3 regions of the Brevibacillus soli genome follow, and region 1 is predicted to be linked to each of the others. Evidence: predicted binding sites of a transcription regulator. Region 1 holds the regulator's gene; each other region holds the start of a gene.
What was found. The regulator LexA, encoded in region 1, represses DNA repair genes until DNA is damaged. The targets are predictions, from matches to a motif close to CGAACATATGTTCG.

Region 1 (10,205 bases):
GGTTGGCGCAGCGCATGATTTCTACAGTGGAACGGTAGCTTTGCGCCAGCGTGTAGTACTCGGCCCGCAATGGGGTAAAAACTCCCTCCAGAAGCTCTTCCCAGGAATGCAGGCCTCGATAGGAGTGAATGCCTTGGGCGATATCGCCCACGATAGTGACCGACTGACGCTTCGTCATCATCGCAATGACGGCGATTTCCAAGGCGCTTAAGTCCTGTGCCTCATCCACGACAGCATGATCGAACTGTCTTGCATGATCCAGTCCTTCCAACAGGTGCTTGAGATAGAGCAGCGGAGCGAGATCCTCCGCTTCGATTCGTTCCTGCTCATACAGTTCACGGGAAGAACGTGAGATATGCTCAATCTCCTGATCGGATAGTTCCTGGGGAGCCAACCTTCGCAGACGCTCCGGGTCGCTCATCAGCTGGCGGTACAGTGTGAACACATCCGGCTTGGGAAAAACGGCCAGGTACCTGTCCAGGATCTGCTCCAGCATTTTTTCAAACTTGGCCAATCCCTGCTTGTCCAGATCGACTTTCAGCTCGCGAAGATGGGCGAACAGTTGTTTGTTCATTTCCTGCTTCAGATGTTTGCGCAGCGCCTCCACCCTGTTCTTGTACGGCAGATTCCGAAACTGTTCGGTAAACAACTGCTTGATGATGCTGCCCTCAATGGTAAAAACCTGATTCGTCCTGTTGTATACAAAGCTTAGTTTTTTATAAGGAATTTCTTCTTCCACAATATGCCGCAGGCAGTTTTCCAGCGTTTCCCGACATTCGAGCGAGCCTTTAAAATGGAGACGGTCCCATGCCGTCTCCTGCTCCCGGCGGTCCTGTCCCGCTTCAAAAAACAGGATCAGCGGCTTGTTCGGATCGGCAATCCGCCAGCCTTTGGGCAGCAACGGTTTGACCATGCGCGCGGCCCAATCGATGAAGGTGGACTGCTGTACATCGTCCACTCCAAGCTCCGGCAGTACTTCGGAGATGTAGTTGAGGAACAACCGGTTGGGTGCGAATACCATAAATTTTTTGGACGCAATCGAATCCTGATAATTGTAAATCAAGTACGAGAGTCGATGCAGGGCAATGGTGGTTTTCCCGCTGCCTGCCACTCCCTGAACCACGACCGGCCGATCCTTTTCCGCCCGGATGATGTCGTTCTGCTCGGATTGGATGGTAGCGACAATATCTTTCAGCCTGCTGTCGTTCGTCTGATTCAGATTGGCTGCGAGGAACTCATCAATGAACCCTTCCTGTAAAAATTCATCAGGATCGCCCATCTCACGGTGAATGGTTTCCTTGAGTGCCCCGTCATAAATCCCCGTAATCTTTCCCTTCTCGATGGCAAAATTGCGCTTCAGCTTCACCTCTCCGCGGACGATCCCTTTGCCTGTGCGATAAAACGCATCCTTGCTCTCTCCGCTGTAGTAAAGGCTGGCAATCGGCGCGCGCCAATCGACTACGATGGCATCGAACGTATCACTCTTGACGATGCCCCGTTTGCCGATGTACACACTGTCCAGCTCGTACGTCTCGTCTTTCAAAAAATCGACCCTGCCAAAGTACGGTTTGTCCCTTCCCTGCTCTTCCAGATAGCGCAGGTCCTTTGCTTTTTTGGAGTTGACCACCTGTTTGACGTAATCGTCGGTCGCCTCTCTTATGTCCTGCCTTATCATCTCAATTTCCCTATCAATCTGTTGAACGGTCTGATCCAACCGTTTTTGTTCCATTTCATAGTCCCGATGATGGATCATCACGCGCATCCCCCTTTATAGAGGATGTTTAAAAAGTCCGGGAAACATTGCCGTCGCATCTCTTCGTTGCGTCGTCGCTCCGCTGCGCAGCACAGGACGTGCAAGTGTCGGCGTTGCCCCAGGACGGGGCGCTCTTAGCCGACCTCGCGACTTCCGCGCCTCGATGTGCAAGTGTCGGCGTGGCCCCAGGACGGGGCGCTCTTAGCCGACCTTGGCTCTGTTTGTCCTCCTTTTTAAACGCCCCATAATACGAAAATTCTTGTTGGTTCTTCCAAATCTATGTATTACGTGATGCAGCGTCCCAACCAAATGCCTGCGCCTGCGCCCAACAGCCCGACGATGACACTGACCAGCGCGTAGAGGATTGCTTTCCCCAAGTTCCCGTCGAGAGCAAACGTCACCACTTCAAGAGAAAAGGTTGAAAAGGTAGTGAATCCGCCGAGCATCCCGGTCGTAAGCAGCAGGTATAACTCCGGAGAAAACCAGCCCTTTTCCTTTCCCCAGACAAAGAAAAGTCCGATGCAAAAAGAACCCCATACATTGGCCAGCCAAGTGCCTGCCGGCCAGCCCGGCAGATTAAACAGAAGCCCCAACCAGTACCGCATCAGCGATCCTGCGGCTCCTCCAAGTGCGACAGCAATCCAGCTCATCACGGTTTCCTCCTTATCGTTCAACTGAACAAAAAAACATCCAATCGCCAAGCGAGGATGTCTTTTGTCCATGTCATATCCAATTATATTAATGCTTCGGACCGTTTTCTTCAAGGTCTTCCACATAGCGAATGGAATCCAGGTTCGCTTTCAGAGATGCCTTCACGGAGTCAATGTATTTTTGACGGAGCTTTTGCTGCTCTTGTTTTTCCTCTTCCGTGAGGCCGGTCTCTTTCGACTTTTTCGCCAGTTCGTTAATGCGTTTGATTTCTGCGTCCGTAACCAAAAGCGCTACCTCCTGTCACATAAGAATGCCGCTCTATTATAACACAACAGGAAGAGCATGTGATTGGGAAGAATACGCAAAGATGCACTTTCTTTCTTTATTTCAACGGGATTTTGATGTTTTGACCGGGATAGATCATAACGCTGTCCAACCGGTTCAACTCCATAATGGCATCCACCAGTTCCTGCACATTCATGCCAGCCGCATCCTGATGGCGTTTCGCCAGCTTCCACAAGCTGTCTCCCGCTTGAACCGTAATCAGTTTGCTCGCCGGTTCCTGATGGGATTCGGATGCGAACACAAGTTCTGTCAACAGATAAAAAAAGAGAGTAAATGCCAGCAAAAAGATGAGTGCCTGACCTCTGGTAATGCCTATGCGACCTTTGCGAACCGGCTTTTTCGCAAAACGATTATGTACGGATACGGTATTCATCATAATAGCCCCCTACAAACACTTGTTCTGTTTCTTGATTCTAGAATAATGCGAACATACGTTCATGTCAAGAGAAAAAAACGAACTTATGTTTGTCGAACGCAAGATCCCATGGTATAATATAGAAAACTTTTCGTATAAAAAGCTTCTGTCGAAGTCCATTCGTAGAAGCTGGTTCTTCCTTAGAGGAAGCTTTTTATGCGTTTCGGAAAGTTTCAGATACTGATGCATTAACGCTGTAGCAAACTTAAACTTTCCTACACGATAAAAAAAGCTTCTGTCGAAGTCCATCGTAGAAGCTGGTTCTTCCTTAGAGGAAGCTTTTTATGCGTTTCGGAAAGTTTCAGATACTGATGCATTAACGCTGTAGCAAACTTAAACTTTCCTACACGATGAGAAAACCCAGGCGACGTAAGCTGACGCTGGTGTCGGCTGGGGCCCCGAACCCTTTCCGAGACGCTGTATTTGACGGTCCCTTTTTATACATTCCTATATTCCAAAAATGAGGTGTCACTCATGTCCAAACTGTCCAATCGTCAGCAAGCTATCATTGACTTTATCCGTAAAGAAGTAAAAGACAAGGGATATCCTCCCTCGGTTCGGGAAATTGGCGAGGCAGTCGGCCTCGCATCCAGCTCCACCGTGCATGGTCATCTCGCCCGCCTGGAGAAGAAAGGCCTGATTCGCCGGGACCCGACCAAGCCTCGTGCGATTGAGTTGTTGAGCGACGAAGATCGTTTCCAGGACGATTTCGAATTGTCGGTCGTTCGTGTCCCCGTAGTCGGTAAAGTTACCGCGGGCCAGCCCATTACCGCAGTGGAGGACGTGGAAGAGTATTTCCCGTTGCCGGAAAATATCGTCACTTCGGACAAGGTGTACATGCTCCGCGTTTCCGGTGACAGTATGATCGAAGCAGGCATCCTGGACGGCGATTACGTGATTGTGCGCCAGCAGAGTGTCGCCAATAACGGTGACATTGTGGTCGCCATGACGGAAGAAGACGAAGCCACAGTGAAGCGTTTTTTCAAGGAAAAAAACCACTTCCGCCTGCAGCCGGAAAATTCAACCATGGAACCGATCATCCTTGATTCTGTAACCATTCTCGGCAAAGTGATCGGCGTGTACCGTCTGCTTCACTAGACACAGTACGAAAAAAGCGTGTTTAGAGCCATGGAAGGGGTATCTCCATGGCTCTTGTGAATCTCGATTTTCATTCCGTAGAAACGGTTTATTTTTTTGTCCAAGCAGTTTCGAGTCCTCTGCATACACTATATCGAGGGTGCGCTGGATAGGATGCGGCAGATCATCCCACATCGCTCGCTCCACCCCAATTTACTGCGTGTTAGACCATGTGCTGACACGCCTTTTTTATCGACCCGTTCCGTTTATTGGAAAACGAAGGCGTTCTCTTTGCTTCGCTTCGTTGCCAGCCCGCCAAGGGGTTTATCTGTCCGCTCCGAGACGATCCACGGGGCGGGGGCTCAACATCTGGGTTTCACAAGGAAGGGAGACTAACACCCCCTTGATCCCCGTGTCTACGTCTCTACGCTGGCAGGCTGGCAAAGGCGCTCCGCAAATGAAAACAGCCCCCCTATCCAAACCAAGAGAGCACATTTGCAGTGCTCTCCGAGTTGGGTACTTGATTTGACCGATACAGGCATGTGTCTACTCATTCCCGCATTTCGATAAGGTTCGCAGGATATGAAATGCAAAGCGAACACTTTGACCTACATACCCTACTTTATTGAAAGTGCCAATGATATAAACATCCATTGCAGGATTGTAAAACAGAAAGGAACCGGTCGAACCTATATGTCCCCATACGTTATATTTTTGAATAAATGGAATCATCCGGACCCTCATGAGACCATAACCATAATCTACGCCCATCCACATTTTTGTCCATTTTTGCATGGTTTCAAGTGATTCATGTTGGATGATCTGATTTCCTACCAATGCTTTCATAAATACAAGTAAATCTTCGGACGTGCTAACCGTTTGCCCTGCAGCATAAATACTGCTGAAACTGCGGTAGTTTTCAACGTTAATGGGTCCTTCCAATGAATATAGACTGGCTACAGGGTAACTGCTTTTTACTGCGGGCTCCGAATACTGGGATAAATAGGAGTGATTCATATGGAGTCGCTGAAAAATGTACTCATGGAGCACTTCATGATAAGGCCTAGACGTAATCTTTTCGATAATCAATCCTAAAAGGTTAAAACCTGTATTTGTATAGTGCAAGCCATTTCCCGGTGAAAAACGGGGGCTAAGGTATTGCTTTGACCATTGGATGGTTTCTTGCGGGGTCCAAACTCGTGAAGGTTCTTCAAGCAGAATCTTCAAAAAATGTTTGCCCCCTTTAGGTTTATCTTCATAATAATCCGGAAGTCCTGATGTATTGCTTACTACATGTTCGATACGAATTTCATTGGAATAGTCTTTGCCTTTATAGATATGCAAGTCTTTTAAGATCTCTTCCGGTAAATACTTCGCAATCGGATCACTATAGCGAACTTTTCCTTCTTCAACTAGCATTGCAATAATCACAGCAGTAAACGTTTTTCCAATGCTTGCAGTATGATAAGGTTGCTCTGGATCCGCAGGCATATCGTCTGTTTGCCCGTAAGCCATATTCCAGTGAATATGAAGCTTATCCGAATGAATCAGCAAATAAGCATTCAGAAGCTTTGGATTGGAGTCAACGATTCCACGCAGTTTTTTTTCAATCGTTGCTTTTGCTTGTTCTTGTTTCATTATTTTCCTCCGTTCAATTAGAGAGGCGCCCCTTCCTTTCTGCTATTCAGCAACACACGGATCGTCCCGACAATGACAGTCTCCCCTGACTGTTTTTTCACCTGTTGCCGGACGGTGAGAACGCCTTTTCCGTCCTCTCGAGAGAGAACATCGGTCACTTCCATTTCTACGTGCACGGTGTCGCCAATAAAGGTTGGCGCCGTAAATCGGAGGTGATCAATCCCGTAGAACGCAACCACGACATTCGGATCCATTTGTATCAATCCGGTGGCCACGGACAAAATCAAGGTGCCATGGGCAATTCGCTGTTGAAACATCGTCTCTTTGGCAAACTCCTGATCCGTGTGCAGCGGGTGCCAATCCCCGCTGAGACCGGCGAATAAGATGATATCCGTTTCCGTTATGGTCCGACCGCGTGATCTCCACAATTCACCCATTTCGTATTCTTCTACATATTTGGTAAACATTGTTCATTTCCCTCCTTGTTCTCTCAAAACGTTCTTGAGAATTTTACCCGTTGCATTGCGAGGCAATTGCGGAATGATTTCGAGAAACTTCGGCATTTTAAAATGGGCAAGCTTTCCCTCGCAGTGATTTCTGAGTTCCTCCACTGTAAGCGATTGCAAATGATCTTGTAAAACCACAAAGGCCTTGACTGATTCTCCCCAAAATTCATCATGCACACCGATCACGGCAACCTCGCGAACCCCTGGATACCGCATGATCACCTGCTCGACCTCGGTCGGATAAACGTTTTCTCCTCCTGTGATAATCATGTCTTTTTTCCGATCTACGATGTAGAAAAAGCCCTCTTCATCAACACGTGCCAAATCCCCCGTATAAAACCAGCCCTCTTTCATCACGTTCTGAGTCGCTTCCGGCAAATTCCAATACCCCTTCATGACATTCGGCCCGCGAACAATTAACTCTCCAATTTCATTTGCTTGCACATCGATCCCCGCTTCGTTTACCACACGCGCATCGGTATGAATCGGCGTCTTTCCGATGGAGCCGTTTTTCCGCAAACTGTTCGCCGGATCGAGCAAGGCTACGAACGGTGCCGTTTCCGTTAAGCCGAACCCTTCATAAAAAGGGATGTTCCGTTTCTGGAAAAATTCGATTACAGTAAGCGGGCAGGGCGCACCTCCAGATACGTTCAGCCGGAGCGAGCCAAGGTCGTAGTGGTCGAAGTTGGGGAGATGCATGATCGCCAACCACATGGCTGGCACCATGAACAGGGTTGTGATTTTTTCTTTTCCGATCGTCTCCAAGGTGAGTACCGGATCAAATTTGTCGTGGAGAACGACCTTCCCGCCTTTATAGAGCAGCGTGGTGGTAAATACATTCATTCCGCCGATATGAAAAAGAGGCGCTACGGTAAGCGTACTGTCATCATCCTGCAATGACATTGCATGAACGGCATTAATGGCGTTCCACAAGGTATTGCCGTGTGACAGCATCACACCTTTGGGTTTGCCTGTGGTACCGGAGGTGTACATCATCATGTGCACATCATCGATGTGAACCGAAACATACGGCTCCTGATTGTTCCCTTCACGCAACAACCCTTCGTATTCCAATTGGCCAAATGGAACGGCAGCACCCACGTGTACCCACGTTTGAATGGCAGTCTTTCGTTTGGTTAACTCTGTCACTGCCGCTTGCATTCGTTCATCATAGAACAGCCAGTCCACTCCTGCATCGTTTGCAATATACTCTATCTCATCAACGCTCAGCCGATAGTTGATCGGCACACAAATGGCACCGATCTTGGCGCAAGCGAATAAAACCTCGATCATCTCATTTGTATTAAATAAAATGGCACCAACGCGCGTCCCTTTTTGAACACCCTGTGCAAGGAAACAATCAGCCAACCGATTCACTCTCTCATTGAATTGAGCATAGGTGAATCGCTTCTCTCGATAGACAAGCGCTGTTTTGTCCCCAAACCGTTCACATTGCTTAGGCAGCCAGGAACCGATCCCTTTTACCATACGTTTCACCCCGTTCCGCTTTATTGATCATCGGAGATTTGATACAGGTGTTTATACTGTTCACGAAGGATCGATTTTTGAATTTTTCCTGTGGTCGTCATCGGCAGCTTTTCCACAATTTTTACCCGTTTGGGAATCTGGAAACCGGCCAGGTGCTGCTTGCAATGCTCGAGCAGTTCTTCTTGCGTAAGCGATTCACCGGGAACAGGTATCACAAAGGCGGTTACGGCTTCGTTCCAATGTTCATGAGGCAGACCGACAACGGCAGCACTTGCCACCTTTTTATGCAGGTACATGACTTGTTCAACCCGGATGGACGCTACATTTTCACCGCCGGTCTTAATCATGTCCTTCTTGCGATCGACAAATACCATGAGACCGTCTTCATCGAAATACCCCAAGTCACCGGTATGATGCCAACCGTACGCTCTGCTCATCTCGGTCGCTTCTTCGTTTTTCAGGTAGCCGTTCATGACGTTGGGCCCTCGGTGCACAATTTCCCCGATTTGTCCGGGTGGAAGCAGGTTCCCCTTTTCATCCATCACCGCCGTGTCGTTCATTATCGTTGAAGTTCCCCAGTACGATCCGAATTTCCGCAGTTGATCTTCCGGTTTAAAAATCATCGTGGCCGGATAGATTTCGGTTTGCCCCGTTCCGAGCGAGAAATCTGCTTTCAATTCGTGAATCGCCGTTTCCAATGTAATCTGATCCATCGGCGCCATCGCGTACAAGCATGATTGCAGCGAACTGAGATCATAAGAGGACCGGTTGGGGTGCGCCAGAATCATTCGATACATCATCGGCAAGGCGAACATGTTTGTGATTTTTTCTTCCTGAATGGATCTCATCAGGGATTCCGGTTCAAAACGTTTCAAGATGATACTGGTGCCGCCGATCGTGACAAAGGTTTGCAAAAACGTATGCTGTGCGCAATGAAACAACGGCATCAGAACGGTTTGGACACAATGAGGCTTTATGTCCAGCTCGATGATGTTGCTGAGTGCTGAAAACGCAACGGAAAGGTGGCTGATCATGACGCCTTTTGGCATTCCTGTCGTTCCGCTCGTGTACATGATTTGCGCGACTTCACGGTCTGTAATCTCTACTTCAGGATCGTCGGCAGAATATTCAGAATAAATCTGATAAAACGGCGCATCCTCAGCAGGAATCATGATGAACGCGGGAGACACTCTCAGCAGGTCTTCGCGAGCTGCTTGCAGGAACGGCTCATCCGCAACAAGCAATTTTGCTTCGCTGTGGTGCAAGATGTAGAGCTTTTCCTCCAACGATAATCCCGGATTGAGCGGAACCCACGTTAACCCTGCCTTGGCAATCCCGTACATCACAATCACGAAAGGAAGGGAATTTCCGCAGATGGTAGCCACGGTGTCTCCTTTTTTCAATCCTTGCGCGAGCAAATAATGAGCAAACTGATTGCATTGTCTGTCCAACTCGGCAAACGTGATTCGGTTCATTCCATCCACAATCGCCGTCTTGTCGGGATATTTGCGAGCGCTGCGGCGCAATGCATCCCCAATGGCTACCCGATTGATCACAGAGATATTCATCATCGCTGCATACTCCTTTTCTGTGCGTATTGTTGTTTCAACGTCACTTTTTGCACTTTCCCTGCCGGGGTTAACGGCAGCTGATTGACAAATTCAAAGGAAAAGGGCACTTTATAGTCGGCCAGACAAGCTCGACAGAACGTCATCAATTCTTCGCTGGCAGGCTCTTGATCCGGTACGGGCACGATGTAATAATGCCCTACTTCTCCGTACACCTCATGGGGAACGCCTATTCCGGCAGCGATGGCAACCTTTGGATGAGAGGCCAGGACGTTTTCGATCTCGATCGGATACACGTTGTATCCTCCCTGAATGTACATCTCTTTTTTCCTGCCTTTGAAATGAATCAGGCTGTTCTCATCGATGGATGCCAGATCCCCCGTGTACAACCACCCCTCCGGACCAAACGCTTCTTCCGTCTCTTCCGGCATGTCGTAATAACCTTTTGCTACACACTCCCCCTGAATGGTCAGTTCTCCCACTGCACCCCTGGGCACTTCTTGCTTGTGTTCGTCTACCACCTTGATTTGATAATCACCGATCGCGACCCCTAAACTCTTTGCCGCCTCCTCCCATTCATCATGCAGAGGAGATAACACACAGGCACCAGACGTTTCGCTCAGCCCATACAAGTTAATGATCCGGGCCTGCGGCATTTTCATTCGAATGCGTTGCAGCAGATCCGGGTCCACGTTGGATCCTCCGACAATACAATAGCGAATCGGGGAAAAATTGCAGCGGTCAATGTCCTTGTAGCCCAGCAG
Region 2 (10,205 bases), on a different contig from region 1:
CATTGTCCGTTTCACGGATCACTGGAAAACGGTCGCCAAACGGATGCGTGCTCAGCATGGAGAGGTACAAGCGGCAAAGGTGCCGGGCTGCCGGCAGGTAATCAGGAGCCAACAGACGGGCCCGGGACAGCCACTCTTCCGCGAGAAGAGAACCACCCGGTTTCCCCAGGCGCAGGGCAGCGAGTCGGGTGAGGACTGCCGCTTCCGCTTGATCCAGTTCAACGCCGTCTGTCGACTGACGAAACTCCTCAATCCTTCTCAGGATGGGAATCAGTTCGCCCTCCGACAGCTTAGTCACGTCGGTATTCCCGATCAGATGAAGTTGTTCCGCTTCCTTTTGCAGCTGCATGCGTGGTGTTCCTCCGTTCCAATTTGCTACTCACCTGTTGTACCACGTTTTTGCGAAAAAGAAAAGAATTCGCAGCTGGCCAAAGCAAATGCAGCCTGCTTCAACAGAAGCAAGGCTGCATATTTTTTGATCCCATTACAGTTTTACGTTTCCCATCTCCATGTCCGCTTGAAAATGGGCCAATGCTGCTGGAAATACATCTGATTCCGAGTCGGCAGCAATCTTGAACATCGTCACCAGCTTGTCGCCGCTTCGGACCTGAACGTTGTACTGCGAGTCACCATCATACGTCGTCGCAAAATGGTATTCCCGTCCGTTTACCGTCAATTTGCGTTCCAAAGTGGACCACCTCCCGCCATAGTGTTGCCGGTTTTGGCGAATTCCACTCCAAACCTTGTCGCATTGCATCGACCATCGGCGAAACCTGCGCTTGCCTAGGGAATAAGCGATGTCGTTTGCCTACACGGGCGAAAACGCCTGGTAATCAGTAGGCTGCCGTACCGTTTCCCCATTCGGCAGGCGAACAATCAATACGTCCGCTTCTCCTCCTTCTTCCCATTCAAAAGCGAAGCGTTTCGCAGCGTGAGGCTCGCTTTCGCTCAGGGTGTCCGCGATCGCACGCAGCGTGTCAGCCACAAGCGGCACAGGAACGCGTGTCTGCTGCAGATCGGGAATCAAAAGCAGCTTCGGCGCATCCTCAAAATAAAGAACCGTATCGAGTAACAGCGAAACCTGCTGCCAGTTCAAATCGGATTCAAATCGTTCAAACGGCTTTGCCATCTCTCTCATTCCTTTTTCTCCGTCGGTTCGTCAAACAAACTGAACTGGGTAGTCGGAACTTCATCATGGGGGGAGACTGGCGCCTGTGTACCAGGCTCTTTGATTACCGGGCTTTCCGCTTCCGACGGCAGTACGGCTTCGAACGCGACCGCTTTCAGGCCGCCTTCTACGACGACACGCCCGATTCCTCCCTGTTCGTTCACGGATACTTGCTCCGTCTCTACCCGAATCCATTCATCCCGGCGGGTTAGGGCATACAGGTTGTCCTCGACGGTAATGGCCATGATCTTATGCGGATTGGTTTTCCGTTTGCGGATGAGCAGCACGCCCTTGCCAGCTCGGCCCTGCAGCGGAATGTCCTTCAGGGACGTTCGCTTTACGACGCCTTCTTCGGTCAGCAGGCTGAAAACACGGGAGTCCTCCACATCGACTGCGGCCAATGCAACGATGGAATCAGATGAAGACAGGTTCATCGCTTTTACGCCGCTGGAAGCCCGGCCGGTTGGAGACACTTCACTGCGCAGGAAGCGAATGCCCATCCCTTCTTTCGAGGCGGCGAAAAACGCGCCTTCTTCGTTGGCAAGCAAAACGGCAACGAATTCGTCGTCCTCGCCTTTCAGCTTCGCTGCCACCAGCGCTCCGGAACGGTTGGTCTCATACTCGGAGAGCGGCGTCTTCTTGATCAGTCCTAAACGGGAGACGTGACAGACGTACAGCGGCAGTTTGAAGTTCTCTACGATGTGGAAGCCGACGATTTGCTGCTGCTTCTCCAACGGGATGATGTTGACCAGTGCCGAGCCGATATCCTTCCACTTCTCATCCGGTATGTCGTTCACCAGCGTTGCGAAATATTTTCCGTCCTGCGTGAAGAAGAGCGCCGTATGGGACGTGTTCGTCTCGTAGAAGTACCGGACCCTGTCTCCTTCCTTGACGCCGCATGTGTCGATGGTTCCGCCCATCGATTTGAAGGAACGCGGGCTGGTCCGCTTGATGTAGCCCTCGTTGGTGAGCGTCACGATGCAGTCTTCCGCATTGATCTGCATGGCGATATCCACTTTGATCTCCTCGATCTCCCCCTGAATTTCCGTGAGGCGAGGGTTGCTGTACTGTTTCTTGATTTCCGTCAATTCCCCGGTAATCACCTGGATCAGCTTTTTCTCGCTGCCCAGAATGGCTTCCAGCTCGACGATTTCTTTCGCCAGCGTATTCAATTCTTTCTCCAGCTTGACGATGTCCAAACGGGTAAGGGAAGCCAGCTGGATGCTGAGGATGGCGTCCGCCTGCACATCCGTGAATCCGAACTTCTCCATGATGTTTTTCTTGGCGTCTGCCCGGTCCTCCGAGTCCATGATCGTGTCGACGATCTCCCGCAGAATGGATTTGGCGCGGATCAATCCCTGAACGATGTGCTCCCGGTTCCGCTTTTTTTCCAGATCGTACTGGGAACGGCGGGTCACCACTTCCTTTTGGTGGGCAATGTACGCATCCAGCAACTCTTTCAAGCCCATCTGGCGGATGGTGCCCTCATGGATCGCATTCATGTTGTAGTTGTAGTAGATCTGCAGGTCGGTGTTTTTGTACAGGTAATTGAGAATGGCATGTTCGTCGGCGTCCTTGCGGATATCGACGACGATCCGCACCTTTTTCTGCTCCGCTTCTTTCCGCCCGGTTTCGTCGCGGACTGCCAGTGCGCCCTCGATCTTCCTCTCCATCACCAGTTCGTCAATCTGCGCGACCAGCTTGGACTTGACCACGTCGTAGGGAATTTCCGATATGACGATCTTTTTCACTTTGCTGCCCTTCGGCTCCTCGATAAAGGTGCGGCCGCGGATGATAAACTGGCCGCGTCCCGTTTCGAACGCCTTACGAATGCCGGAGATCCCTTGAACAATACCGCCCGTTGGAAAATCGGGTCCTTTCACATGCTGCATCAACTCATCCAGCGTGATGTCAGGATTTTTCATCTGAGCGATCGTGGCGTCGATCACTTCCCCCAGGTTATGGGTGGGAATGTCGGTGGCAAAACCGACCGCAATACCGGAAGCGCCGTTGACCAGCAGATTGGGAAAACGCGACGGCAGCACGGCAGGCTGCATCGCAGAGTTGTCATAGTTGGGAATAAAGGTGACCGTGTCTTTTTCAATATCGCGCAGCATCTCGTTCGCCAGCGCGGACAAGCGGGACTCGGTGTAACGCATCGCCGCCGGCGGGTCGGCGTCCAGGCTTCCGAAGTTGCCGTGCCCCTGAATCAGCACCTGGCGCATCTTCCACCACTGCGCCATGCGGACCATCGTCTCGTAGATGGCGCTGTCTCCGTGAGGGTGGTACGTACCCATCACATATCCCACGGTTTTTGCCGATTTTCTGTACGGCTTGTCATTGGTGTTGCCTTCCTGGTACATCGCGTACAAAATGCGGCGCTGTACCGGTTTCAAGCCGTCGCGGGCGTCAGGAATGGCGCGGGACAGGATCACCAGGTTGGCGTAGTCGCCAAAGCGTTTCCCCATGATTTCCGCAAAGCTTTGTTCAATCACTTTGTTCGACAGCATGGTTATTCATCCTCTCCCACTTCAAAGGTGACATGGCTTTCGATCCACTCCCGGCGAGGCGGAACCTTGTCCCCCATCAGCACCGTGACGAGCTTCTCGCAATGGGCGAGGTCTTCCAATTGCACTTTGATCAGCTTGCGCGTCTCGGGATTCATCGTCGTCTCCCACAGCTGGTCGGGGTTCATTTCGCCCAGACCTTTGTAGCGCTGGACTTCGGCTCCGCGGCCAAGACGCTTGAGCGCCTGTTCCAGCTCGTAGTCGTTCCAGCAGTAGACAACCTCTGCCAGTTTCCCCCTGCTCTCCTTGCGTGCCTGATACAGCGGCGGCTGGGCGATGTACAGCTTGCCGGCCGAGATCAGCTGCTGCATGTATCGGAAGAAAAACGTCAAGAGCAGCGCCTGAATGTGAGAGCCGTCCACATCTGCGTCGGACATGATGATGATCTTGTCAAAGGCGCAGTTTTCGATGGAGAAATCTTCGCCGATTTCTGTCTCCAGCACTTCCAGGATCGTTCGGAACTCCTCGTTGGCCAGAATGTCGGAAAGCTTTGCCTTTTCGGTGTTGAGCGGTTTTCCCTTCAACCCGAATATCGCCTGAAACTCGGAGTTGCGCGCCTGCTTCGCGGATCCGCCTGCCGAGTCTCCCTCTACAAGGAACAGTTCGTTTCGCTTGGGATCCTTGTACTGGGGCGGAGCAAATTTATCCGAAATGGATTTGCGTTTTTTTGCCCCTTTGCCCTTCTTGTCACCGCGCAGCGCTTCCCGTTGCTTACGCAGTTCTTCGCGAATCTCCGCAGAGCGGACTGCTTTCTCGATCAACAGCTTGCCGATCTCGGGATTTTCTTCGAGGAAAAAGCCCAGTTTCTCCGAGACGATCTGCTCGACAATGGTACGCGCCTCTTCGTTGCCCAGCTTGTCCTTTGTCTGGGACTCAAACTGGACATCGGCCATCTGCAAGGAGAGGACGCCAAGGAAGCCCTCCCGCAGATCATTTCCGGTCAAATTGGGATCTTTTTCCTTAAGAAACCCTTTTTTCCGGGCAAACTCGTTAAAAATCCGCGTCGTGCCATTGCGGAATCCGGTTACATGGGTGCCCCCGTCCGTCGTCGGGATGGAGTTTACATAGGAGGCCAGCGTCTCCGTATAGCCGTCGTTGTACTGGAACGCCAACTCCACGTAGATGTTGTCCTTCTCGCCGTCAAAGTAGACGACCGGATGGAGCGTCTGTTTTCCTTCGTTCAGGTACTCCACGTATGATTTCAATCCGTCTTCGTAATAGAACTCTTCCCGCTTCTTTTCCGTTCCCCGCTCGTCGATCAGAACCATGCGCAGTTTTTTCAGGAGGAAAGCCGTTTCGCGGAAACGGTCGCGAATCAATTCATAATCGAAGCGTGCGCTGCCGAACACAGCTTCGTCCGGCAAAAAACGAACGGTGGTTCCGGTGCGTTTGGTTGTGCCGACGACGACCAGATCCGTTACCGGCTTGCCGACGTGCTCGTTCCCCTGCGCGTCGATGATGTATTCAAAACGCTGCGTATGTATTTTGCCTTCGCGATGAATCTCCACTTCCAGCCATTTGGACAAGGCAACAACCACGCTGGAGCCTACGCCGTGAAGACCGCCGCTTTTTTTGTACCCGCCGCCGCCAAACTTTCCTCCGGCGTGCAGGGTGGTAAAGATCACTTCCGGTACGGGACGGCCTGTTTTGTGCATGCCAGTGGGGATTCCCCGTCCGTGGTCTTCTACGCTGACACTGTCATCCTTGTGCAGCGTCACAATGATTTTATCGTTAAAACCGGCCAGCGCTTCATCCTTCGCATTGTCGACGATCTCCCACAAGAGATGATGAAGCCCGCGGCTGCCGGTGGAGCCTATGTACATGCCCGGCCGCTTGCGAACGGCAATCAAGCCTTCCAGTACCTGAATATCTTCTTCGGTATAGCTGAGTGTGTCTGCTTCCTTCATTCGCTTCTCCCCTCTGTTCACAGCTTCCGTAAAAAGGCGAACACTTAATCGCTATTGTACCGTATCGGCATGGGCCACTTCAACGCTCCTGGAGAAAAAAGGCGGGTGCCCTGCCAGCGCAGCGTTAGCCGGTGCCGTGTGGAAAAAAAGAGCCGTTCGCAATGAACGGCCCCTTTTGGTTATGCCATCAGCTTTTCCATTTCCTCGTCGTCAATTTCAAAGTTGGCGTATACGTTTTGCACATCGTCGTTTTCTTCGAATGCTTCCATCATCTTCAGCATTTTGGCTGCGTCGTCTCCGGAGATTTTCACCGTATTTTGCGGAATCCACTGGACGGATGCATTTTCGAACGTGTATCCCTCGGCTTCCAGTCTGCTCTTTACCTGATCCAGTTCGTGCGGATGGGTATGCACTTCGAAGCTGTCGTCGTTGATGATGACGTCCTCTGCGCCTGCTTCCAGCGCCTGCATCAGGATGGTGTCCTCGTCCACGGAAAACTTCTCGCGGTCGATTACGATGACGCCTTTTTTGTCAAACATAAAGCTCACGGAGCCGGTTTCGCCCAAGTTTCCTCCGCGTTTGTTAAAAATCGCCCGCACGTCTGCTGCGGTCCGATTCCGGTTATCAGACAGGCATTCCACGATGACGGCAACGCCTCCCGGACCGTAACCTTCGTAGCGAATTTCCTCGTAGTCGTCGGCGTTTCCCGTATCGGTTGCCTTTTTGATGGCGCGTTCGATATTGTCCAAAGGCATGTTGATGGCCCGAGCGTTCGCAATGATCGCCTTCAGCTTCAGGTTGGCGTTTGGATCGGGGCCGCCTTTTTTCGCTTCCACATAAATTTGTCGGGCAAACTTGACGTATTGGTTGTTGCGCTTTTGGTCAGCGGCACCCTTTTTGTTGGCAAACAACTTAAACTTTGGCATGACAAAAACTCTCCTCGTCCTTCAGGAATTCACCTTCCCTAGTGTAGCACTAGTCGCGAAGGAACGTCAAAGATATTCGGGTATTCCGCCACCGAGAGTGGACACACTATGGGAGAGACACCACACACCGTTAGGGGGAATTTCACGTGATCAGCGCAACGAAGCCATTCGTCAAATTCCATAGATACGATCAGGAACTTGTTTCCGACATTCAGGCACTCAACTCCTCTGGTTACCACAAGGACGACATCTGGGTGATCAAGTGGAACCCCGACAAGAACCACTCCAATCAGCGGAACAACTTCTACAAATACAGCACCCACTTCGAGAGCGCCGTCGGCGATATCGACAGCAAGGCCCACTTTTTCGACAACGGCGGCGAAGAGATTCGCACCCGCCTGGAAAAGTTGGGACTAACCAAGGATGAAGCGTCCGCACTCTTTCGCGAGCTGCAGGAGAGTGACTACACCTGCCTCCTCGTCGTACGTGACCTGAAGGATAACATCATAAAAATGAACGACTGAAACAGTCAACAGCCGGGGCCTCCCCGGTCTTTTTCTTCACGTTTTTTTGGAGAAAACACTGCACCCTCCGAACAGAAAAAAACCACTGCTTGCCTGCAGTGGCTTTGGTTTTACTTCTCTTCCGCATCAACCAGCTCGATATCTTCCAGCACTTCGTTCAGTTTGGCGTAAACTTCATCCTGATCGTTTTCTTCGAGCGGAACCAGCTCTCCTCCCTCCAATTGGAAAACGAAAATGTCCACTTCTTCTTCCAGATCCTCTTCGGTATCCGTTTCTTCATCAATCGCGTTGGTCAATGCAACGTAATTCTTTTGGTTGTTTTCAAACAGCGCGATTACTTCGAAGTCGCCCAGCGGTTCTCCGTTTTCATCGTCGAGTGTAATAATGTCGCCAAGTTCCAAGTCCTTGTTGTCTTCTTCATGGTTCATTGCGTTCACGTCCTTTACGGGTATATGGCTTCCATACCATCTTACTTGGTTTTACCAAAAGAAGCAAAAAGATTTCATGGCATTATTGGGTCAAGACCTTCATGGGTTACAGGCAGGCAATCGTATTTCGAAGGTGGTCCCCTTCCGTTCCCTGCTGATCACGTTTATGGTTCCGCCATGGTTTTCAATGATTTTGTAGCTGACCATCAGACCAAGCCCCGTGCCTTTTTCTTTCGTGGTGTAAAAGGGTTCACCCAATTTGGGAATTCGTTCTTCCGCAATCCCGCAGCCCTGGTCGACGAAGCGAATCAACAGGTTCTTTTGCTGTTCCCATCGTACTTCGACCCGCACTTCTCCTCCGCCCGACATCGCCTCGACAGCGTTTTTCAACAGGTTAAGAAACACCTGCTTCAGCTGATTCTCCTCGCATTTGACCAAGGGAAGCTCCTTTTCATAGACGGCGGCGATTTGCACATTATGCATGATGGCATGCGTCTCAGCGAGGGCGATGATGTGTTCCAACAAGGGGCGCACGTCCCGCTCCTTGTAGACAACGTTTTGCGGTTTGGCCAACACCAGGAATTCGCTGATGATATATTCGATCCGGTTCAATTCGGACAGCATGATCGAAAGGTAGTCCTGCTTGTCCTGTACATGGGATTGCAACAGCTGAACAAATCCTTTCAGTGACGTAAGCGGGTTGCGAATTTCGTGAGCCACCCCGGCAGCCAGTTGGCCGACGACGGACAACAGCTCTGACTTTCGCACCATTTCCTCTGCCTGTCTGCGCTCGGTATTGTCCAGAAGCATTCCGATTACGGCTCTCTTCCCTTTGTAAAGTGTGGTTTTTTGTATGACTTCCAAGGAAATCACATTGCCGTTCTTATGAAGGCCGCGAAACTTGTAGACCACACTGGAGCGGTCTCCCTGTTCCCGTCTACGTTGATTCAAGCGTACAATCTCCCGTTCTTCGGGAACCACCAAATCAGCGGCACTCATTTTCACAAGCTCTGCTTGTGTATATCCAAACATTTCCTCCATGCGCGGATTGACGTAAACAAAGCCTTTTTCTTCTACATAAGCAATGTATACGCCAACCAGCGTGTTCTCGACCAGACTTCGATACAGCGATTCTGCTTCAAACAGTTCCTTTTCCATATGCTTTCGCTCCGTGATTTCCGTAGCCGATTCGACCACACGGGGGCGAAAGCTGGCGATGACACCGGCCGCTTCTTCATCCGGGCCGATGAGGGGGAAAAACATGCAATCGACCGCGGTTCTGACACCATCTCGCTCCCTATATAGCGATAGCTGCGTTTCCTTTTTCTGCTGATGGACTTGGTGCAGCCGGTCTTCAATGACTGCCGCATCTTGTGGAAAGAAGCGGGTAATCGGTTCTCCGATCATCTCTTTCAAAGCCACATGGGCGAATTGTTCCGCCTGCATGTTTGCTTCGATAATGAGCAGTTGGGAGGAAAGCACGAACATTGGGTCCGGACTTTGTTGAAAGACGGAGAAGTAGAGGCCGTTCCCGGTACGTGAACCATTCGCAGATTTCATCAACAACAGCAACCTCCTGGACCCAGACTATTACCATTCTTTTCTATATTCGTGTTTTTTTGCACTTCTCCCTGCCAAGCGTTACCAAAATGTCTCCCAAATAAAAAAACAACCTGTACCCATCGGCAGGTTGTTTTTCTCTCCATTCTACTCTTCCAGTTCCTGCAGAACGCCCTTTTCCATCAAAAAGGCTTCTTCTGCCTGCAAAATCATAATAATGGATTCGCGATCCACTTTTTTTCCGGCCTGTGCCAGACGTTGTTCGATAAAGCTGAGCATTTCTTCAAAATCGATAATTTGGACTTCCTGATTGGTCACAAAACTACCTCCTTTTCAAACAAACTCTCTACATTGTACACGAAGCAGACTACTTCTTCCAACTCCACCAGCTTCGGCGAACCGGCGTCAGCAGATACGAGCTCCAGACCATCAACACAAGGCTCATCGCCAGGTAGCAAAGGGAGAAGAACACCCAAGGGGGCATAAAATAGCGCATGAACGGACCGATGTTTTCTCCCAGGATGCTAAACAACACGATAACCGGATTCAATGCAGCCAGAATCTGCAGACCGAACACATTCCAGACTCCGTCGAAATTGCGAAAAGCCATCGGGTACAGCTCATGAAGCAATTCTCCTAGAAAGATCAGCAGCAATCCCGTTCCCACCACGAAAAAGAACGCGATTCCGTAGGCTGTGATGGTACTGACACCGGTCCGTTTGATCCAGGTGGAACAAAACAACCCCAGCGAGCCGAAAAACACGATATTTACGGTAAAAAAGAATACCAGTGAAGCCAATTGCTCAGGCGATATGCCTCCGTACAAAAAGACAAAGCTGTAGAGCGGCATGGAAGCCACCACGAGCAAAAAGATGAAAGCAAGCGATGTGACCAGCTTGCTGAGCACGATGCTCGTAGGCGACAGCTGCGTCGTCAACAGGACCTGCAGCGTTTGACGCTCTCTCTCTCCACTGATGGCACCGGCTGAAAGCGCGGGAGCTATAAAACAGATCATGGCGTACTGGATCAACGCGGTCATGATGAACAAGTTCCGGTTATCCCCCAGGGAGGCGCTGCCCATGGGGGTAACATACAGGAAGCCGAGCAAAATGGCTCCCATCACCA
Region 3 (10,205 bases), on a different contig from region 1:
TGACGTACAGCGTGCAGCCGATCAGCCGCCAACCGCCCAGCCTGGCGCTCGCTTCCCGAATGGCGATCATCTCCGCATGGAGCGTCGGGTCTTTTTTTGTCTCGCGCAGATTGTATCCGCGCCCGACAATCTCTCCCTCCCGAACGATGACCGCGCCTATGGGAACCTCGCCGATCGACGCTGCTTTTTCTGCTTCTTCTATTGCTGCTTGCATAAAGAACTCGTGTGCGTTCATTGTCTGTTTTTGTCGAACCTCCCGCGAAATTTTACCAAAAAAATATCTGGAAATATTATCCTTCATGCAGTACAATATAGAACAAATGTTCCTATACGAACCTGGAGGGATTTACGATGTTTCTTACCATTCACTCTTTCATTCAAACTTGGGAAAACGAATCGCGCTCCACTCAGCGCATCCTTGACGCCTGTACCGACGAATCGCTGAAGCAGGAGGTAACCCCTCAAGACCGTACGTTGGGACGGCTGGCCTGGCACATCGTGACCAGCGTACACGAAATGATGTCCCGCACCGGTCTTGAATTCGAAGCAGCAGAACACGATTCCCCTGTCCCCGCTACCGCGAAGGAAATCGCACAACAGTGGGCACAGGCCAGCGAGGCGCTCGTTCAAGCGATCCGCACGCAGTGGAATGACAGCACGCTGCTGGAAGAGCGCGAGATGTACGGCATGCAGTGGGCGAACGGCCTCACTCTGTCCATTCTGATCTCGCACATGATTCACCATCGCGGTCAAATGACGGTACTGATGCGTCAGGCAGGCCTGAAGGTTCCCGGTGTTTACGGTCCTGCCCGTGAAGAGTGGAGCGAGTTCGGCATGGAGCCGCCGGCTGTCTGATTCCGTCACTTTGCCTCCTTGGCACAGGCATCGAACGATGCTGCTGTTTCGCTGATGTTTTTGTCTCCTCCTGTTCACATACTCTCCTGCAGATTACATACATTAACAATAAAAAGGAGGGATGTGAGTGGGATTAACCTCTGTGAACCAGCAGCCCATCCAGTTCGACAGCTTCCACAGTCCGACAAGAGGACTCCTGAACAAAGAAGCTGTATTTTCCAACATTGAACATGCGGTTTCGTCGTCGACCGGCCCTTTTGAGATTATCGTGGGAGCTGATTCGCAGCTAAGGAGCCGCGGCACTTTTTTTGCCATTGTGATCTCACTGATTCGCCTCGGTCACGGCGGTTCATTTTTTTATCATAAATTTCAGGAGCGCCGGTACTCCTCTCTCCAACAGCGTATCTTCCAGGAAGCATTTTACTCGGTCGGGCTGGCTTCTGAATTGCGTGAGTACTTAAAGAGTCAACATATCGACATTCCCATTCAGCTTCACTTTGATATCGGCAGAAACGGTCCTACCCATAAGTTTATCCAGGCTCTGTTAAACATAGCAGAAACCAACCACTTTCGGGCCGAAATCAAGCCTCATTCCTTCTGCGCTTCCACCATAGCAGACAAGTTTACCAAGTAAACAACAAGGCACCGTCAAGCATTCGGCCTAGCGGTGCCTGCTTTTATTTGAAGCGCTTTTCATTTTTGGAAGGATATTCCTACCCGATCTCCGAATATGTTTCTTTACATTGAACATATCGAGGAGGTTTTACATGTGAAAAAAGGACTTTCCCTTTCCCTCGCTTCCCTGTTGGTTGTCCTTGCGCTGGTTCCGCTCACGGCCGTAGCCAAAGTGGATGAGAAGGTGGACTATCTTGCGCTTGGTGACTCCCTGGCGGCCGGTCAAACTCCTTACAGGGAGATCGGCAAGGGATACACGGATTTTCTGGCCGAGTACATGGATGACATCGAGTATCTGGACGACTATTCCAATGCGTTTGCCGTCCCCGGTTATACGACGGGCGATGTTCTGAGGGACATCGAACAAGACGTGGCAAAAGGTGGCCAACACATACAAGCGAGCATCGAGGACGCAGAGATCATTACCCTGGATGCGGGAGCAAACGACATTCTGCGAGAGATCAAAATTACTCCCAATGGCGTTAGCGTTGACCGTGAGAAGGTAGAAGAGCTGATCGAACAGGCAGGCGATAATCTCAGCGACATTTTTTCCGCGATCAACGATTTGAATCCGGACGCGGAAGTATTCGTGATGGGGTACTACAACTCCTTCCCCTACCTTCCGGAGCCGGTCCAAAAACAACTGATGCCTCTCCTCGACTCGCTGAATCACACGATTAAAACGAAAACACTCAGAGCCAGAGCGACATTCGTTCCAACCGCTGAAGCGATTGCTGCCGACTTCCGCACCTATCTGCCCAATCCAGCGGACATTCACCCCAGTGAAGAGGGCTACGAGGTCTTGGCTCATACGATGTGGAAAGAAGTCAACAGCGTCTTCCCGCTCGCTTCCCTTCAAGCAGACAAGCGCAGGGTGACCCTGGAAAAAGGGAAGAACATTCAGCTGACCCTCACCGCCACCTACAAGAACGGCGAAGATCAGGACGTCACTTCTTTCGCACAATGGAGCACCACCAACAAGCGAATCGTGGAAGTGAAAGACGGCAAGCTGACGGCGAAAGCGAAGGGAACAGCGGCCATAAAAGCCAGATATGGCGGCAAGACGTATACCATTACCGTTAAAGTAAAATAAGCTCGTCTTGCAAATACATCAAATAATCAGAATATTGACAACAGAAAGTCATTCTTATATGATACCAGTACATATGTTTTGAAGCATGTTACTGGTACGCAGGCATGAGCTGAGAAAATCTTTTTGCAAAAAGGTTTTTTTCGGCTCTTTCTTATTCAGTCTTACCCATGAAGCGTGGTGATGTTTGGTGACGCGGGCACAAGAAAACCCTTATGTGATCACACGAGTGTTAAATCACAATGTCGTCCTCGTCGAAGAGCCCGGCTCTCGGCAGGAGTACGTGTTGTTTGGCAAAGGCATCGGCTTTGGCAACAAGCAAGGGACATCCCTCCCCCCAACCGATATCCGCATTGAAAAACGTTTTCGCCTCGAAGACGAGACTCACAAAAAGCAGTATGAATCGATGCTGAAACAGGTGGATCATGTGGTGATCGGCATTTCCGAAGAGATCATCGACTTGATTGCCAAAGACATAACTCCCGAGATCAACGGGCACGTCCACGTCGCTCTTCCCGATCACATACAGTTTGCCATATATCGTCTGCAGCACGGCATGGAAATCATCAATCCGTTTCTGTTTGAGATACAGACGTTGTACCCGCAGGAGTACGCGTTAGCCAAAAAGGCAGCAGAACTCATCAAAAAGGAGTTTGCCATCGACATACCAGAGAGCGAGATCGGGTTTTTGTCTCTGCATATTCACTCTGCCGTCAGCCATCTGCCGGTGATCAAAGCCGTACAATTTACCGACATGATTCGTCAACTGGTCGCCGTTATTGAAGAACAAACAGGCACAACCATCGAGCGCAGCACCATCGACTACATGCGTCTCATTACCCATCTGCGATTCGCATGCGAACGGATTCATCAGCATACATCTATACAAAACCCGTTGCTGGACCGCGTAAAAACCACCATGCCGGATGCCTACAAACTGGCAGAAGCATTGACCTCCTGCATCTCTGCCCGACTTGAGGTCGCCGTGCCCGAGGATGAGACGGGATACATGGCGATGCATCTGTATCGTCTGCTTCACGAAACCAAATAACCACCAGCAGCGTGTTACTAGTTCGACTAGGCATGAGCGAAGCGTCGTAGGGAAAGCAGCCGTTTCTCTATGCCTCTTGGCTCATGCCTTTTTCTTACACAGGCTTTGAAGGAGGATGTTATGTTAGGAAATTTGTTTTCCAGGAAAAAGGAGCAAAAGGACATCACCCTATACGCCCCCGTAACAGGAACCACAGTTGCCCTGAGAAACGTCCCCGATCCGGTGTTCTCCCAAAAAATTGTCGGAGATGGCGTCGCGATCCAACCGAGCGAGGGCCTGGTTGTAGCCCCCATTGACAGTACGGTGACCCACTTGTTTCCTACCTGCCATGCCATCGGACTGACCAGTGAGACCGGTCTGGAAATCCTGATCCATATCGGGATCGACACGGTCAAGCTAAACGGCAGAGGCTTTACTCCCCATGTCGCTGTCGGGGACGTTGTGAGAACGGGCGACAAACTGATTGAATTCGATCTGTCTATTCTTCAGAAGGCGGGTTATCCTGCTGTCACTCCCGTCGTGATTACCAACGGGGAACGGGTTTCCTCGCTGATTGCCTCGCTGGACTCTCACGTCATCGCAGGCCGGGAGCCGATCATTACCATTGCCTTAAGGGAAGGACATTTATGATTTTTGTTGAAAGCGTTTCCGCCAACGCCGGTCAGGCAAGTCTGCCCCGCTCCCGGGAAGGACTTTCTGAATAAACAAATCAAACTCAAAAAAGGAGGTTTTTGTATGTTAGCGTTCCTCCAAAAGATTGGGAAAGCACTCATGCTCCCAGTCGCCACGCTTCCGGCAGCAGCGTTGTTGCTTCGCTTCGGTGCCATCAACTACGAAACGGAATTCAAACTGGGGGAATCCCTGGGCGGGTTCCTCAACCAGTACGTTGCACCGTTTCTGTTGGCCGGCGGTTCTGCTATTTTTGATAACTTATCCCTCATCTTCGCAGTTGGTGTAGCCATTGGTTTGGCAGGAGACGCGGTTGCCGCTCTCGCTGCCGTCATCGCCTATCAGGTGCTGATAAGCGTATTGGCCAAAGTACCCGCAGCCATGCCGTTTATTCCGGACGATGCCAAATTGAACATGGGCGTCCTCGGCGGGATCCTCGCCGGCGGAATCGCCGCTTATTTCTACAACAAGTACCACGACATCAAACTGCCCGACTGGCTGGGCTTCTTCGGCGGCAAGCGTTTTGTGCCGATCGCGACCTCTATCGCCATGGTGATCATTGCGCTGGTGATCGGCATCGTCTGGGGACCGATTCAAGAAGTGCTTCACACATTCGGCAACTGGGTCGTTGGCCTCGGAGCCACCGGTGCCGCCCTGTACAGTACCTTTAACCGGCTGTTGATTCCGTTCGGATTGCATCACGTGATCAACGCGATCGCCTGGTTCCAGATCGGTGACTTTACGGACGCGGCAGGCAAAGTCGTGCATGGAGACCTGCACCGCTTCTTTGCAGGCGACAAGTCTGCAGGGATGTTCATGACCGGCTTCTTCCCGATTATGATGTTTGCTCTGCCGGGTGCGGCTTTGGCGATCATTCACACCGCCAGGCCGGAAAAGCGAGCGGCGATCGCTTCTATCTTCATGGGAACGGCGCTCACTTCATTCCTCACCGGCATCACTGAACCGATTGAGTTTGCGTTCATGTTTGTAGCGCCTTTCCTCTATGTAGTTCACGCCATCCTGACCGGTGTGTCCGCGTTTATCGTGACCATGCTGGGCATCAAGCACGGCTTCGGATTTTCCGCCGGGTTGATCGACTATGTCGTCAACTACCCGCTGGCGACCAAACCGGTGCTGCTGATTCCAATCGGACTTGCGTTCATGGTCGTCTACTACTTCCTGTTCCGCTTCCTGATCGTCGCCTACAATATCAAGACACCGGGACGCGATGACGATGACGCGGAGGTATCCGCAGATGGCGGTCGTTCCTCCATGCAGGATAAGGCACAGCGCGTCCTCGCCCTGATTGGAGGCAAAGACAACATCGTCGACGTAGACGCTTGCATCACCCGCCTGCGCCTCGTCCTGAAGAACGAAAAAGCGGTTGACGAAAAAGGTCTGCGCGATCTGGGAGCGGCCGGCGTGATGAAGCTTGGCCAAGGCAGCGTTCAGATCGTGTTCGGCACGCAGTCGGAAATGCTCAAAGACGAGATCAAAAAACTATGAAACGATTGTTGGATTGCACGGCATCCGATTTCCGCGGCATGACCGGGAAACAGCTGAAACAGTCGATCAAAGCGTCGGAAGGCCGGGTGTTCGTGGCCGAAGTGATCTGTGCCGTCACACCTCTCTATCCCAGCGTGACCAACGCGGAGATCGCAGCCGCTTTTGGCGCCGATCTGATTCTGTTGAATTTCTTTGACGTGTTCCACCCTGCGGTACAAGGTCTGCAGGCAGACGATCCGCAAACCGTGATCGGCACGCTGAAAGCTTACACAGGCAGGCCTATCGGGTTAAATCTCGAGCCGGTCGATCCCCATGCCAGGCAAGCAGAGAAACTGGTGGAACTGCCCAAAGGACGCATCGCTTCCGAAGAGACATTTGCCGAAGCGAAAAAACTAGGCTTTGACTTTGTTTGCATCACGGGCAATCCCAAAACCGGGGTAACCAATGCAGAAATCCGCCACGCCATTCAACAGGCCCGGGCCGTTATGGGTGAGGAAGTGCTCATCATCGCCGGTAAAATGCACGGGGCAGGCGTTGCCGACGAAGCCGGATCAGGCATTGTCGGGGAACAGGCCCTATTGGGCTTTGTCGAGGCTGGTGCAGATGTGATCCTGCTTCCCTCTCCGGGAACCGTACCCGGCATTACGCTCGACAGCGCCAAGCAAATGGTCGACCTGGTGCGAAAGCAGGGGGCTCTCTCCATCCTGGCCACCGGCACTTCCCAAGAGGGTTCCGACGAAGACACCATCCGTCAAATCGCCCTGTACAGCAAAATGGCAGGAGCCGATCTCTACCACATTGGCGACGCCGGCTATTCGGGCATTGCCATCCCTGAAAACATTATGCACTATTCCATCGTGATTCGCGGCAAACGACACACCTACGTGCGAATGGCTGCATCTGTGTTACGATAACAATGCAAGAGCCTCCTCCCGTCGGGACGAGGCTCACTTTTTATTAAGTCGCTCCCTATCTTCTATTTGCTTTTCAAAATGGTCCAATCGGTTAACAAATCCCTCACACGCCATTGCACTTCTCGGTTCCATCATCTCTATTTCGTAGTTGAGAGTTTTCCTCCAAATCTCCAACTGCCGTTTATTTGCTTCCTGAGATTTCATCCGACTCCTTCCCGCTGATTCCTCTCCGCTCATTTTCTGTTTTAGCAAATAATTGTTCAAAAAGAGGAGATCCAACGTACACCTCAATTTTCGGGCTAAAACAGGGATATGGTTCGCCTTGAAAGAATAGTCCCCTTTTTCGTATTTCAAGTAAGTGGAAGCATTCTTAAACCCAAGACCTTCCGCCATCTCCTGCAAGGTAAGGCCAAGTTCCATTCGTCTTTTACAAATAAATTCGAGGTTCAGCTTGTCCAACGCTTTCCCCTCCCTTCTTTGCCAAAACTGCAAAGCGTTATAGTTCCATATTACTTTTCTAAAACAGCAAGGTCAATACATTATTTGACATTTTAACAAACATGTTTTTTCCGTTATGGAAAACTGCTAGAATAAGAATTGCAAAAATGGAAAGTTGGTGAGGGAATGTCGATCGTCGGACAACGGATTCGGGTACTTCGGGAAAAAAGGGAGTGGACCCAAATCCAATTGGCCGAAAAACTTGGCATACATAATACCGTCCTCTCCCGCGTAGAATCAGGAGAAAAAAAAAGCGTGGACGATTCCTTGATCTCAAAAGCAGCCGATATCTTCGAAGTCTCAACCGATTTCCTGCTGGGTAAGACCGATGATCCCGCTCCGTCAAAAAAAAAGTCAGAGCGTGACCCGCACGACGAGCATATCTCCTTTTTCGATCTCGAAGGACTTTCCGAAGAGGAAATCGAGGAAGTAAAAAAGCACATAGAGTTCCTTCGTTGGCGAGCTAAGCAAGTAAATGCCCGGAAGAAGTAGGGGGCCTCAACTCCTTATCATCCGGGCATTCTCTAGACGTTCAAGCCGAACGTATATTCCCTTCTTGTGAGGTGTGCCATGCTCCCATACTACAAGTCCACTGAATTGGAAAAATGGCTGACAAGGTTTTATATCGGATTAGGCTTTTCACACCCTCATGAATTGAATGAAGATATTATTGCAGACTCACTTGGTATTGAACTCTTTTACCTTCCGAGCCCTTCCATGAGATATGAAGCGGGACTTTACCGAAGCATCACGCTAAACTCAACGTTATCCAAGAAGAAACAGAGAGAACACTTTTATCACGAGTTGGGCCATATTTTGCGCGGGCACGCAGGCAAGCAAACGATGATGGAAAAACCCTTCCGCGAATTGCAGGAGGCTCAGGCGTCTCATTTTTTGATGTATGCAGCCATTCCATTTTATATGGTCAGCACGCTGAAGATGCCCTGTCAGGAAGGAGACTTCATCTGCCTCCTGGCTGACGAATTCAAAGTGACCCATGAACTTGCCGCTCGTCGACTCGACCAGATCAAGCGGCGCATCTACCAAGGCAAGATGGACGAACTGCGTTACGCAAGCCGAACAAATGCCAGACGAGCACACGGGTAAGTACTTCCGGCGTCAACAAAAAGGCGCGGGCAGTCATGCGACTGAAAACCCGCGCCATTACTGATTGATATATGGCGTCCCCGAGAGGACTCGAACCTCCGACACGCAGTTTAGGAAACTGCTGCTCTATCCTGCTGAGCTACGAGGACATTTGTTCATCAACATTATATGGAGGAATCGCGATTTTTGCAAATCCAAAAGGACGGGAAATCCCGTCCCTTTTCGTCTATTAGACTACCTTCTCGTGGGTAAACTGCTCTTCTTCCGTGGAGCCGGTCAATGCAGTGGTGGAAGAGGTGCCGCCCGCGATGACCTGGGCCAGTTCGTCAAAGTAGCCGGTACCTACTTCGCGTTGATGGCGGGTTGCCGTATAACCGTATCGCTCGACTCCAAACTCCGCCTGCTGCAGATCGGAATAGGCCGCCATTCCGCGGTCGCGGTAGCCGCGAGCCAATTCGAACATGCTGTAGTTCAACGCGTGGAAGCCGGCCAGGGTCACAAACTGAAACTTGTAGCCCATTTCACCCAACTCATCCTGGAAGCGTGCGATCGTCTTTTCATCCAGTTTCTTCTTCCAGTTGAACGACGGCGAGCAGTTGTAGGCCAGCAGCTTGCCTGGGAACTTGGCGTGGATGGCTTCCGCAAATTTTCTGGCTTCTTCGATATTGGGTTCGGACGTCTCGCACCAGATCAGATCGGCGTATGGGGCATAGCTGAGACCGCGGGCAATGGCAGCGTCCAGACCGCCTCGCATCCGGAAAAAGCCTTCCGGCGTGCGCTCACCGGTGAGGAAGTCCCGGTCGCGCTCGTCTACGTCGCTGGTAATGAGGAAGGCGCCATTGGCGTCCGTTCTTGCCACAATGATCGTGGGAACGCCCATTACGTCAGCAGCCAGGCGGGCGGCAATCAGATTCTTGACAGCGGCTTGGGTAGGAATCAACACCTTGCCTCCCATGTGGCCGCACTTCTTCTCGGAAGCCAGCTGGTCTTCGAAGTGAACGCCGGCCGCACCTGCTTCAATCATCGCTTTCATGAGCTCGTGGACGTTAAGAGGACCGCCGAATCCCGCTTCCGCATCAGCGACGATCGGGGCAAACCAGTACGTATCACCTGTTCCCTCTGCCTGCTGAATCTGATCGGCCCGCTGCAATGCCTGGTTGATGCGCTTCACTACGTGGGGCACGCTGTTGGCCGGATACAAGCTTTGGTCCGGGTACATTTGACCCGCCAGGTTGGCATCGGCAGCCACCTGCCAGCCGCTCAGGTAGATTGCTTTCAATCCGGCTTTCACCTGCTGAACGGCTTGATTGCCCGTGAGTGCACCCAGCGCCTTGATATGGTGCTCCGTATGCAGCAGATTCCACAGCCGCTCTGCCCCCAAACGGGCCAGCGTATGTTCAATCTGTACAGAGCCGCGCAGTCGAACGACGTCCTCCGCCGTGTATGTCCGCTCGATGCCTTTCCAGCGCTCCGATTTCCAGCTTTCCTCCAATGTTGCGATTGCCTCTTGTCTGTTCATGTTCTTCCACTCCTTTTTTTATTGTAAGTAGGTGTAACCGGGAATCGTTAAAAACTCTTCGAAAGTATCGGCAGTCACCAGCCGCAAAAAGAGCTCGCAGGCTTGTTGGTATTTTCCTTGCTCATACTTTTCCGGACCGATGGCGGATTTCAGCTTTTCCATCTCCTCCTCGACCCATTGCCGCACCAGTTCAACGGTCACTTTTCGGCCGTCCGGGAGTACCCCTCGACGGTGACGAATCCACTGCCAAATCTGTGCCCGTGAGATCTCCGCTGTCGCGGCATCTTCCATGAGGTTGTGAATGGGAACGGCTCCAAAGCC

Region 2: a site for LexA is predicted at 5,680-5,693, ahead of ACE99V_RS09125 (DNA gyrase/topoisomerase IV subunit B). Genes of this name have one in related genera too.
Region 3: a site for LexA is predicted at 7,797-7,810, ahead of ACE99V_RS11395 (ImmA/IrrE family metallo-endopeptidase). Genes of this name have one in related genera too.

Annotation. Positions count from the first base shown of each region.
Region 1 covers NZ_JBIYSM020000029.1:33,390-43,594, reverse strand. Annotated here, with positions in the region: gene ACE99V_RS13175 (HelD family protein) at 1-1,756, opposite strand, end outside; gene crcB (fluoride efflux transporter CrcB) at 2,038-2,403, opposite strand; gene ACE99V_RS13165 (DUF896 domain-containing protein) at 2,492-2,689, opposite strand; gene yneA (cell division suppressor protein YneA) at 2,787-3,125, opposite strand; gene lexA (transcriptional repressor LexA) at 3,639-4,262, shown strand; gene ACE99V_RS13150 (serine hydrolase domain-containing protein) at 4,788-5,879, opposite strand; gene ACE99V_RS13145 (MaoC/PaaZ C-terminal domain-containing protein) at 5,897-6,346, opposite strand; gene ACE99V_RS13140 (class I adenylate-forming enzyme family protein) at 6,350-7,873, opposite strand; gene ACE99V_RS13135 (AMP-binding protein) at 7,894-9,444, opposite strand; gene ACE99V_RS13130 (class I adenylate-forming enzyme family protein) at 9,441-10,205, opposite strand, start outside.
Region 2 covers NZ_JBIYSM020000017.1:47,556-57,760, forward strand. Annotated here, with positions in the region: gene ACE99V_RS09105 (AAA family ATPase) at 1-349, opposite strand, end outside; gene ACE99V_RS09110 (hypothetical protein) at 485-688, opposite strand; gene ACE99V_RS09115 (hypothetical protein) at 809-1,138, opposite strand; gene parC (DNA topoisomerase IV subunit A) at 1,135-3,678, opposite strand; gene ACE99V_RS09125 (DNA gyrase/topoisomerase IV subunit B) at 3,681-5,642, opposite strand; gene ACE99V_RS09130 (YebC/PmpR family DNA-binding transcriptional regulator) at 5,822-6,568, opposite strand; gene ACE99V_RS09135 (YflT domain-containing protein) at 6,715-7,092, shown strand; gene ACE99V_RS09140 (hypothetical protein) at 7,203-7,520, opposite strand; gene ACE99V_RS09145 (PAS domain-containing sensor histidine kinase) at 7,620-9,080, opposite strand; gene ACE99V_RS09150 (hypothetical protein) at 9,228-9,398, opposite strand; gene ACE99V_RS09155 (ABC transporter permease) at 9,448-10,205, opposite strand, start outside.
Region 3 covers NZ_JBIYSM020000023.1:43,120-53,324, forward strand. Annotated here, with positions in the region: gene tadA (tRNA adenosine(34) deaminase TadA) at 1-235, opposite strand, end outside; gene ACE99V_RS11350 (DinB family protein) at 352-855, shown strand; gene ACE99V_RS11355 (ribonuclease H-like YkuK family protein) at 983-1,489, shown strand; gene ACE99V_RS11360 (GDSL-type esterase/lipase family protein) at 1,625-2,623, shown strand; gene glcT (glucose PTS transporter transcription antiterminator GlcT) at 2,811-3,671, shown strand; gene ACE99V_RS11370 (PTS sugar transporter subunit IIA) at 3,792-4,301, shown strand; gene nagE (N-acetylglucosamine-specific PTS transporter subunit IIBC) at 4,407-5,846, shown strand; gene ACE99V_RS11380 (DUF7916 family protein) at 5,843-6,760, shown strand; partial or broken gene ACE99V_RS11385 (helix-turn-helix domain-containing protein) at 7,022-7,219, opposite strand; gene ACE99V_RS11390 (helix-turn-helix domain-containing protein) at 7,385-7,750, shown strand; gene ACE99V_RS11395 (ImmA/IrrE family metallo-endopeptidase) at 7,856-8,365, shown strand; tRNA gene ACE99V_RS11400 (tRNA-Arg) at 8,438-8,514, opposite strand; gene aceA (isocitrate lyase) at 8,595-9,884, opposite strand; gene aceB (malate synthase A) at 9,903-10,205, opposite strand, start outside.